2 regions of the Streptomyces sp. NPDC057702 genome follow, and region 1 is predicted to be linked to the other one. Evidence: riboswitches for the same ligand, from Rfam matches in the RefSeq annotation. Region 1 holds a riboswitch; the other holds the start of a gene.
What was found. A riboswitch is a leader RNA that binds a small molecule or an ion and turns the genes downstream of it on or off. The one in region 1 is predicted to bind S-adenosylmethionine.
Positions count from the first base shown of each region.

Region 1 (4,941 bases):
ACCGCTGGGCCCTGGTGCTGACGCGCGACGTCCACGAGCCCCGCCTCGCCCGGCGTGCCCGCGGCCGGCCCCGGGCCGGCCGCGAGACCACCGGCCACCCGACGGGGCACGCTCCGGGTCACCCCGCGCTCGCTCCGCCACGGCTGAGCCTCGTATCCGTCGACCCCGCCCCGGCCGGACTCGATCTGCGCCACGGGCCCGGAACCGGTGCCTCCGGCGGCCTGGGCGCGGGACTGGCGGCGCTCGGCGGGCAGTTGCTCCCCCGCTTCGACGTCCTCCTGGACGGCCTGGACCTCGACGCCCGGTTGGCCCGCGCCGATCTCGTCGTCACCGCCGAGGGCGCGCTCGACCGGCAGACCACGCGGGGCAAGATCCCGGCCGAGGTCGCGCGCCGGGCCACGGCGCACGGCCGGCCCGTGCTCGCCCTCGCGGGCACCATCGGCGAGGGCGCCCGGGAGGTGCGCGGGGCCGGGGTGGACGCCTACCACGGCATCCTGCCCAGGCCGGTGGCGCTCGCCGAAGCCCTGGGCCGGGGCGGCGAGTTCCTCGCGGACGCGGCGGAGGCGGCCCTGCGGATGATCCTCATCGGCACCCGGCTGGCCGGCACCCCGGCCTGTCCGCCGCCCCCGGCTCGGCCCGCCCCGCTGCCGGGGCCGGCCCTCGCGTCGGGCTGAGACCCGGGCTCCGCCACGAGCGGCGCGGGGGCGGCTTACGGGCTGGCCGAGCGCGACGGATCGGCGCCCCACGCCAGTTGAGCCGCCCCGGCCGAGTGCGGCGACCTCGCGCGCCGGGCAGGTGGAAGCCGACGGGTCAGCGCGCGCCCGCCCCGCGGTCCGGCACGCAGCGGCCACCCTCGGTGCGGTAGCTCCAACGGGCGCCCTGGCTCACCAGCTCGCGTACCGCGCGCACGAACCGCTCGACGTGCTCGTCGGGCGTGCCGGCGCCGAAGCTGACCCGGATCGCGTTCAGCGCGCCCGAGCCGCCCGTGGCCTGGTCCGGCGCGCCGCACTCCCCCGGCTCCGTCGGCTCGCTGTCCAGCAGGGTGCGCACCAGCGGGTGGGCGCAGAAGAGGCCGTCGCGTACGCCGATGCCGTACTCCGCGGAGAGCGCGGCGGCGAAGTGCGAGCTGTTCCAGCCGTCCACCACGAAGGAGAGCACGCCGACCCGGGGCGCGTCGTCGCCGAACAGCGACAGGAAGCGCACCTGCGGAACGTCCGCGAGCCCCTCTCGTACGGCGGTGATCAGCCGCTGCTCGCGGGCCACCAGCGTGTCGAAGCCGGCCTCGGTCAGCGCCCGGCAGGCGGAGGCGATGGCGTACACGCCGATCACGTTCGGGGAGCCCGCCTCGTGCCGGGCCGCGGTGGTGTGCCAGGCCACGTCGACGCCGCCGTCCTCGGCGCGGGTCACGGTGCGGCTGGCGCCGCCGCCGGCGAGGTAGGGCTCGGCCTCGGTCAGCCAGTCCGCGCGGCCGGCGAGCACGCCGGAGCCGAAGGGCGCGTACAGCTTGTGGCCGGAGAAGGCGATCCAGTCCACGTCCAACTCGGCGACGCTGACCGGGTGGTGGGGCGCGAGCTGGGCCGCGTCCAGCACGATCCGGGCGCCGTGCGCGTGTGCCGCCGCCGCCAGTTCGCGTACCGGCCACAGCTCGCCGGTGACGTTCGAGGCGCCGGTCACGCAGACCAGCGCGGGCCCCTCGGACGCGGCCCGTTCGGCCAGCGCGTCCGTCAGGGTCCGCACGGCCTGGGCGGGCGAGCGGGGCGCGCTGAGGTAGGTCACGCTCACGCCCTCCTGCCGCTCCCAGGGCAGCAGCGCGGCGTGGTGCTCGGTCTCGAAGACGAACACCCGCGTGCCGGCGGGGAGCACGGCGGCCAGGAGGTTCAGCGAATCGGTGGTCGAGCGGGTGAAGACGACCTGGTCGTCCTCGCGGCAGCCGAGGAAGGCGGCCACGTCCGCGCGGCTGGTCTCGAAGAGGTCGGTCGACAGCTGCGAGAGGTAGCCCGCCCCACGGTGCACGCTGCCGTAGTACGGGGCGTACGCGGCGACGTCGTCCCACACCCGGCGCAGCGCGGGGGCGCTGGCGGCGTAGTCGAGCGCGGCGTAGGTGACCTCGCCCCCGGTGACCAGCGGAACCCGCACCTCGTCGCCCAGCACGGGCAGCGGCGCCGCCTCCGCCACGGCGTCACAGGCGGGCTCGGCCGGCGCCGCGCCGGCGGCGGTGACCTCGGCGGTGGCGCCGGGGGCGTCCGTGGTGGCGGGGGCGAAGGCGGTGGGGGCGGCGGCGAAGGGGCGCGTGGACATGGCGAGATCTCCCGGCAGGGCAGGGCTTCACACGAAGGGAAGCATCAGGGCTTGGGAAACGCACGGCTGACGGGTGACCCGTCGACAGGTGCGGAAAACGGCCCGGGAAGCGCCCGGCGAAGGGCACGGAGGATGGGCCGGAACATCCGGAGAGAACCGGAGGAGGAACAGGGGCCGCTGGGCCCTAGCGCATTCGCTGACTCACGGAGCTTCTCCCTCGACCACCAGGACCCCTGGATGTCTCACTCGAAACGAGTGCGGAGGGGTCCGCGCTTGCCGTAGACCTCGCTGCCTACGGCCTGGTCATCACCCGGGGCACCCCGCCACGGACGGAGGGTTGCCGGACAGCGGGCCGGGGCCTGAATCGCTGTCACTCGTGACCTGCGAAGCATCATGCCACACCCTGGCCCCACCGCAAACGCCGCCCTCCCCCACCCGGCCCGAACAGGGCATCGAACCAGCCACTCCGCGCCCACCCCGAGCCCTCGTGGCACACCCCCGTGACCAGCGCGGAACGGCGCGTACGGCGGGCAGAAGAACGCCAGGGCGCGCCCCCGCGCGGGGACGCGCCCTGACCTGATCCTGTCGCGGTTACGCCTGGCTGGCGGCCACCCAGCGGTCCAGGGTGCGCTGGGCCGCGCCCGAGTCGATGGACTCGGCGGCGCGGCCCAACGCCGCCGCGATCCGGTCGGGAAGCGGCGGCAACTCGGCCGCCGGGGCACCCACCTCGAAGCGGCCGGCCGACTCCGCGGCCGACTCCGCGCGCAGCCCGTCCAGGGCCACCAGCGCCGCCGCCGAGTTGAGCAGCACCGCCTCCCGGACGGGTCCGGTCTCCCCCGCCAGGAGTCGCCGGGCGACGTCGGCGTTGTACGAGGCGTCGGCGCCGCGCAGGGCCTCCACGGGCACCATCTCCAGGCCGACGTCGCGGGGGTCGAAGGTCTGCTCGCGCACGGCCCCGTCGCGCACCTCCCACACGCGTGAGGTGGCGGTGGTGGTCAGTTCGTCCAGGCCGTCGTCGCCACGGAAGACCAGCGCGCTGGACCCGCGGCCGGCCAGCACGCCGGCCAGGATCGGCGCCATCCGGGCGTCGGCCACGCCGGTGGCCTGGGCCGTGACCTTGGCGGGGTTGGTCAGCGGCCCCAGGAAGTTGAACGTGGTGGGGATGCCCAGCTCGCGGCGGGCCGCCGCCACGTGCCGCAGCGAGGGGTGGAACTTGACGGCGAAACAGAAGGTGATGCCCGCCTCCTCGGCGACCTCGGCCACCCGTGCCGGCGTCAGGTCCAGGTTGACGCCGAGCTTCTCCAGTACGTCGGACGCCCCGCTGGCCGAGGAGGCCGCCCGGTTGCCGTGCTTGACGACCCGAGCGCCGGTGCCGGCGACGACGATCGAGGACATGGTGGAGATGTTGACCGTCTTGGCCCCGTCGCCACCGGTGCCCACGATGTCCACGGTGGGCCCGGGCACCTCGATGAGGTTGGCGTGCTCGTACATCGTGCGGACCATGCCGGCGACCTCGTCGACCGTCTCGCCCTTGGCCCGCAGGGCGACCGCGAAGCCCGCGATCTGGGTGTCGCTGGCCTGCCCGCGCATGATGCGGTCCATCGCCCAGGCGGAGGCGTCGGCACTCAGGTCCTGGCCGGCGAGGAGGGTGCGCAGGATACCCGGCCAGGTGTGGGCCGTCGCGCTGTCGCCGCCTACCGGGGTCACAACGTTCATGGTCCACGCTCCTGGTGGTGGTTTTGGGTGTGATGCCAGCCTATCGAGGGCCGGGAACCACGAAGAGCCCCGTCCAGACATTGGACGGGACTCTTCGCTGTGGCGATCAGCGGGTGATCAGGTGGGATCAGTGGTGGCCGTGGCCGCTCGTGATCTCCTTGTACTCCTCGACGGTCGGCTTGGCGATCTGGTTGTCCTCGCCGTACAGGCCCTTGGAGAGCTTGACGCGCAGCTTCTCGGAACGGGTGGCCTTGCGCTCCACGCCGTTCTCGTCGACTCCGGCCTCAAGCTCCAGCGGCTCGTACTGGTCGTGCGCCGTGAGGGTGTGGAGCTGGTCCTGCGACAGCGGCTCGTGGACCTCGACGAACTCGCCGTGCGGCAGGCGCTTGATGATGCCCGACTCGCGGCCGTGCAGCACCTTGTCCTTGTCGCGTCGCTGCAGACCCAGGCAGATCCGCTTGGTGACGATGAACGACAGCACCGGCAGGACGAAGAACGCGATGCGCGAGAACCAGGTGATCGAGTTGATCGACAGGTGGAAGTGGGTGGCCCACAGGTCGTTTCCACCGGCGATCAGCATCGTCAGGTACGTGGTGATCCAGGCGACGCCGAAACCGGTCCGGGTCGGCGTGTTGCGCGGCCGGTCCAGCAGGTGGTGGTTGCGCTTGTCGCCGGTGGCCCAGGACTCGATGAACGGGTACACGGCGATGGCGAGCAGCACCAGCGGGAAGATCACCAGCGGGATGAACACACCCAGCACCAGGGTGTGACCCCATGCGTTGATCTCCCAGCCAGGCATCACCCGGATCAGGCCCTCGGCGAAGCCGAGATACCAGTCCGGCTGTGCGCCGGTGGACACCTGGTCTGGTCGGTAGGGACCGATGGCCCACACCGGGTTGATGGTGGCTACCGCCGCGATGGCCGCGA
Region 1 is NZ_JBHVJC010000015.1:63,890-68,830, forward strand. Features, by position in the region: gene ACFVFR_RS13745 (glycerate kinase) at 1-674, shown strand, start outside; gene ACFVFR_RS13750 (aminotransferase class V-fold PLP-dependent enzyme) at 811-2,298, opposite strand; SAM riboswitch class IV at 2,563-2,680, opposite strand; gene trpD (anthranilate phosphoribosyltransferase) at 2,890-4,014, opposite strand; gene ACFVFR_RS13760 (cytochrome bc complex cytochrome b subunit) at 4,142-4,941, opposite strand, start outside.

Region 2 (4,941 bases), on a different contig from region 1:
CGGTTCTAAACATGGAATTGCCCCGTCCACTTTCCGGTGGACGGGGCAGTTCCGGCAGTTCGCGGCGGAGCGGGTCGGTCAGCCGCCGGCGACGGCGGGAATGATCGAAATGCCCGCACCGTCCGGGGTGACCGTTTCCAGTCCGCTACTGAATCGCACGTCGTCGTCGTTGACGTACACATTCACAAAGCGGCGCAGCTTGCCCTGGTCGTCGAGCACGCGGGCGGCGATGCCCTGGTGGTTCTTCTCCAGGTCCGCCAGCACCTCGCCGAGGGTCGCGCCCTCGGCGCTCACCTCGGCCTTGCCGTCGGTGTAGGTGCGCAGAATGGTCGGAATGCGAACGCTGACGCTCATGTTGGGGTCACCTTCGTGGGAGAACGGGGAGAGCTTGCTGGTCGCGGCGGTCGGGCCGGGCCGCCGTCGCGGGCGCGACCGACGGCCTGGCCGACGCGCGGGCCTCAGCCCGCCAGGCCCGCCGCGCGGAACGCGTCGAGGCTCGGCTTGATCGTCGCGGTGGGCCCGGCCGTGGGCGCGACGGCGTCCAGCGTCTTGAGCCCGTCACCGGTGTTGAGGACGACGGTGGTCAGGGTCGGGTCGAGCTGCCCGGTCTCGATGAGCTTCTTGGTGACACCCACGGTCACGCCGCCGGCGGTCTCGGCGAAGATGCCCTCGGTACGGGCGAGCAGCTTGATCGCGTCGACCACCTGCGCGTCGGTGACGTCCTCCACCGCTCCCCCGGTGCGCCGGGCGATGTCGAGCACGTACGGGCCGTCGGCCGGGTTTCCGATGGCCAGCGACTTGGCGATGGTGTCGGGCTTCACCGGGCGCACCACGTCGTGCCCGTCCTTGAAGGCGCGGGAGACCGGCGAGCAGCCCTCGGCCTGCGCGCCGAAGATCTTGTACGGCTTGTCCTCGACCAGGCCGAGCTTGATCAGCTCCTTGAGCCCCTTGTCGATCTTGGTGAGCTGCGAGCCGGAGGCGATCGGGATGACGATCTGGTCGGGGATCTCCCAGCCGAGCTGCTCGCAGATCTCGTAGGCCAGCGTCTTGGAGCCCTCGCCGTAGTACGGGCGCAGGTTCACGTTGACAAAGCCCCAGCCCTCGCCGAGCGAGTCGCCGATCAGCTCGCTGCAGAAGCGGTTGACGTCGTCGTAGGTGCCCTCGATGGCCACCAGCTCGCCGCCGTAGACGGCGGCCATGACGACCTTGCCCGCCTCCAGGTCGTGCGGGATGAACACGCAGGAGCGGAAGCCGGCGCGGGCGGCGGCGGCACCGACCGCGCCGGCCAGGTTGCCGGTGGAGGAGCAGGAGAGCGTGGTGAAGCCGAAGGCGCGGGCGGCCTCGACGGCGACGGCCACGACCCGGTCCTTGAAGGAGTGCGTCGGGTTGCCCGAGTCGTCCTTGACGTACAGGCCGCCGGTGACGCCGAGCTCGCTGGCGAGTCGGTCGGCCTGGACGAGGGGGGTCAGGCCCGGGTTCAGGTTGGGCTTGGCGGCGACGTCGGCGGGCACCGGCAGCAGCGGCGCGTACCGCCAGATGCTGTTCGGGCCGGCCGCGATGCGCTCGCGCAGCGCCTCCGGGTCGCCGGTCGGCAGGTCGTACGCCACCTCAAGGGGGCCGAAACACAGTGCGCAGGCGAAGATCGGACCGAGGTCGAAGCGCTCGCCGCACTCGCGACAGGACAGCGCGACGGCGGGGCCCAGATCGACCGAGCCGGTGGAAACGGCGGGGTCAGCGGGGGTGGTGGTGCTGGTTTCGGTGACTTGCACAGCCATGGAGGCGAGGCCCTTTCTCCTCATCTTCCTCGCGACGCATCTCGTCACGAGACGGAATTGGCACCTTCCCGGCCGGGAGCCTCGCTTCGCGAGAAACCGACTGGAGGGTTGCCGGGGCTTCAACGGGCCGTATCCCTCTGCCCCTCTGGATGAGCGGTATGGCACCGGCTCCTTGGAGCCAGGCGTTTGTTGGCGTGATGACCCCGGCATGCGACGGTCATCCGCGTTGTTCAAGACTGTAACCGAAGGTTGGAACCCTGGAGGGGGTCGTCCAAACCACGAGATGAACGTAACATCGAGCGCCGCCCGGCGCGCAAAGGAGTCACGCACGTGCTGGAAGAGGTGGAGCGCTGGCTGAGCCGACGGTCCTGGTCCGCCGCCGACCGTCCGCTCGACGTGCTCCTGACGGCGAAACGGGCCACCGGCACCCGCGTCAGCGTGGTGCTGCCGGCGTTGAACGAGGAGGCCACGGTCGGCGCGATCGTCGCCGCGATACGTCGCGACCTGATGGGCCCGGCTCCCCTGGTGGACGAGTTGGTGGTGCTGGACTCGGGATCGAGCGACCGCACCGCCGAGGTCGCGCGGGCGGCGGGGGCGCGCGTGGTGCACCGCGACAGCCTGCTGCCCCGGGTGCCGACGGTGCCGGGCAAGGGCGAGGTGCTGTGGCGCTCGCTGTTGGCCACGGACGGCGACATCGTCTGCTTCGTCGACGCCGACCTGCGCGACTTCTCCACCACCTTCGTCTCCGGGATCGTCGGCCCGCTGCTCACCGACCCCGAGACGCAGTTCGTCAAGGCGATGTACGACCGGCCGCTCCAGCTGTCGGGGCACCCGGTCGAGCCGGACGAGGAACCCGGCGACGTGGTGGGTGGTGGGCCCGCCGGACAGGGCGGTCGGGTGACCGAACTGGTGGCCAGGCCGCTGCTGAACCTGCACTGGCCGCTGCTCGCGGGGTTCGTCCAGCCGCTCGGCGGCGAGTACGCGGCGCGCCGGTCGCTCCTTGAGCGACTGCCGTTCCCGGTCGGCTACGGCGTGGAGATCGGCCTGCTGGTGGACGCGCTGCACACGGTCGGACTCGACGCGCTCGGCCAGGTGGACGTGGGCGTACGCCGCCATCGCCACCAGGACGGCCAGGCCCTGGGCCGGATGGCGGCGGCCATCTACCGCACCGCCCAACTACGCCTGGCCCGTGGTCACTTGGTGCGCCCGCAGCTGACGCAGTTCACGCGTGGCGCGGACGGCGGATTCACCCCGCACACGTACCCGGTGGACACCGAGGAACGCCCGCCGATGATCGAGATCCCGGAGTACGCGGAGCGCTGGGCGGCCTGAGACGACGCGGGCGGTCGGGGGTCGTGCGGCGCGCGGGGGTCGTGGGTGGCACGGGGCGGGCGCGGCGTACGGGAATCGGCGTAGCGGGAGTCGTCGGGCGGTCGGGTGGTGGCCGGGTAGGCGGGTGGGGCGGGATGCGTCCGCACGTTTGAGCGGTTCCGGTCCTGGCTAGGCTCGCCGCATGGTCCCCGCGTACCCCGCACAGGACGCCGCCGACTCCGCGCGAGACGCCGACCCAGGGCCCGGTGCCCTGGTGCTGGTCGCCTCCAACCGCGGACCCGTCTCGTACGCGCTGGCGTCACCCCCGCCCCGTTCGCCATCGCGAACCGCACCCGGTGGCTCCGACGCCGCGAGCGCGCCCGAGCCCCGGCCGTCCCCCCGTTCCGCCGCGTCCCCCGAGCCGCCCGCGTTGACCGCCCGGCGCGGCGGTGGCGGGCTGGTCTCCGGCCTCTCCGCGATCGGCGCGGACGCCCAGGCGGTGTGGGTGTGCGCCGCGCTCGGCGACGGCGACCGGGAGGCGGTACGCCAGGCCGCCGCCCGGGCCGGCGCGGGAGCCGGCGACGGGGCCGACACCGCCCGGAGCGCCGCCCCGGACGCCGCCGGCGGCCGGGCCGGGGCGCTGTTGGACACCGCGGACACCGGTGGCCAGCGGGTGCGGATGCTGGACATCGAGCCGGAGGTCTTCGCCGCCGCGTACAACGGCGTGGCCAACTCCGTGCTGTGGTTCGTCCACCATCTGCTCTACCAGACGCCGCTGGAGCCGTCGTTCGACGCCGACTTCGCGCGCCAGTGGGCGGCGTACGAGGCGTACAACGGGGCGTTCGCGGACGCGCTCGCGCGCGAGGCCGCGCCGGGGGCGGCCGTGCTGGTGCAGGACTACCACCTGACGCTGGTGCCGGCGCTGCTCCGGGAGCGCCGCCCTGACCTGCGCATCGGTCACTTCTCGCACACGCCGTGGGCGCCGCCGGACTACTACCGGATGCTGCCGGACGACGTCGCCGAGGCCGTGCTGCGCGGCATCCTCGGCGGCGACCGCGCCGGCTTCCTGACCGCGCGCTGGGCCGAGGCGTTCGCGGACTGCTGCGCGCGGGTGCTCGGTGCCCGCGTCGGGCGGGACACGGCCTCGGGCGAGCTGACGGTGGAGCTCGACGGCCGCACGACCCGGCTCGGGGTGCACGGCCTGGGCGCGGACGCGGAGTTCCTGCGCGCCCGCTCGCGCGCGGCCGACGTGGCCGAACGCCGGGACGCGCTGCGCGCGCAGATCGACGGCGGCCCGACCGGCGCGGACGCACCGGCCGCCGGCGGCGTCGAGGGAGGCGAGGGTGGGCGGAAGGTGATCGTCCGGGTCGATCGGACGGAGCTGTCCAAGAACATCGTGCGCGGCCTGCACGCCTACCGGCGGTTGCTCACCGACCGGCCGCAGTGGCGGGAGCGGGTCGTCCACGTCGCGTTCGCCTACCCCTCCCGCCAGGACCTCGCGGTCTACCGGGAGTACACGCAGGAGGTGCGGCGGGTCGCCGAGGAGATCAACGAGGCGTTCGGGACGCCCGGTTGGCAGCCGGTGGTCCTGCACGTCAAGGACGACTTCGCGCGCTCGCTGGCCGCGTACCGGATCGCCGACGTGGCCCTGGTCAACCCGATCCGGGACGGCATGAACCTGGTCGCCAAGGAGGTCCCGGTGATCTCGGAAGCGGGCTGCGCGCTGGTGCTCTCGCGCGAGGCGGGCGCGTACGCGGAGCTGGGCGAGGACGCGCTGACGGTCAATCCGTACGACGTGGAGGCGACGGCCCGCGCCCTGCACGAGGCACTCTCGATGGACCCCGCCGAACGCGCC
Region 2 is NZ_JBHVJC010000001.1:11,049-15,989, reverse strand. Features, by position in the region: gene ACFVFR_RS00065 (MoaD/ThiS family protein) at 79-354, opposite strand; gene thrC (threonine synthase) at 459-1,775, opposite strand; SAM riboswitch class I at 1,793-1,931, opposite strand; gene ACFVFR_RS00055 (glucosyl-3-phosphoglycerate synthase) at 2,106-3,107, shown strand; gene ACFVFR_RS00050 (trehalose-6-phosphate synthase) at 3,289-4,941, shown strand, end outside.
Region 2: it holds a riboswitch for S-adenosylmethionine, as region 1 does, so the genes downstream of both, thrC (threonine synthase) here and ACFVFR_RS13750 (aminotransferase class V-fold PLP-dependent enzyme) in region 1, are expected to answer to the same signal.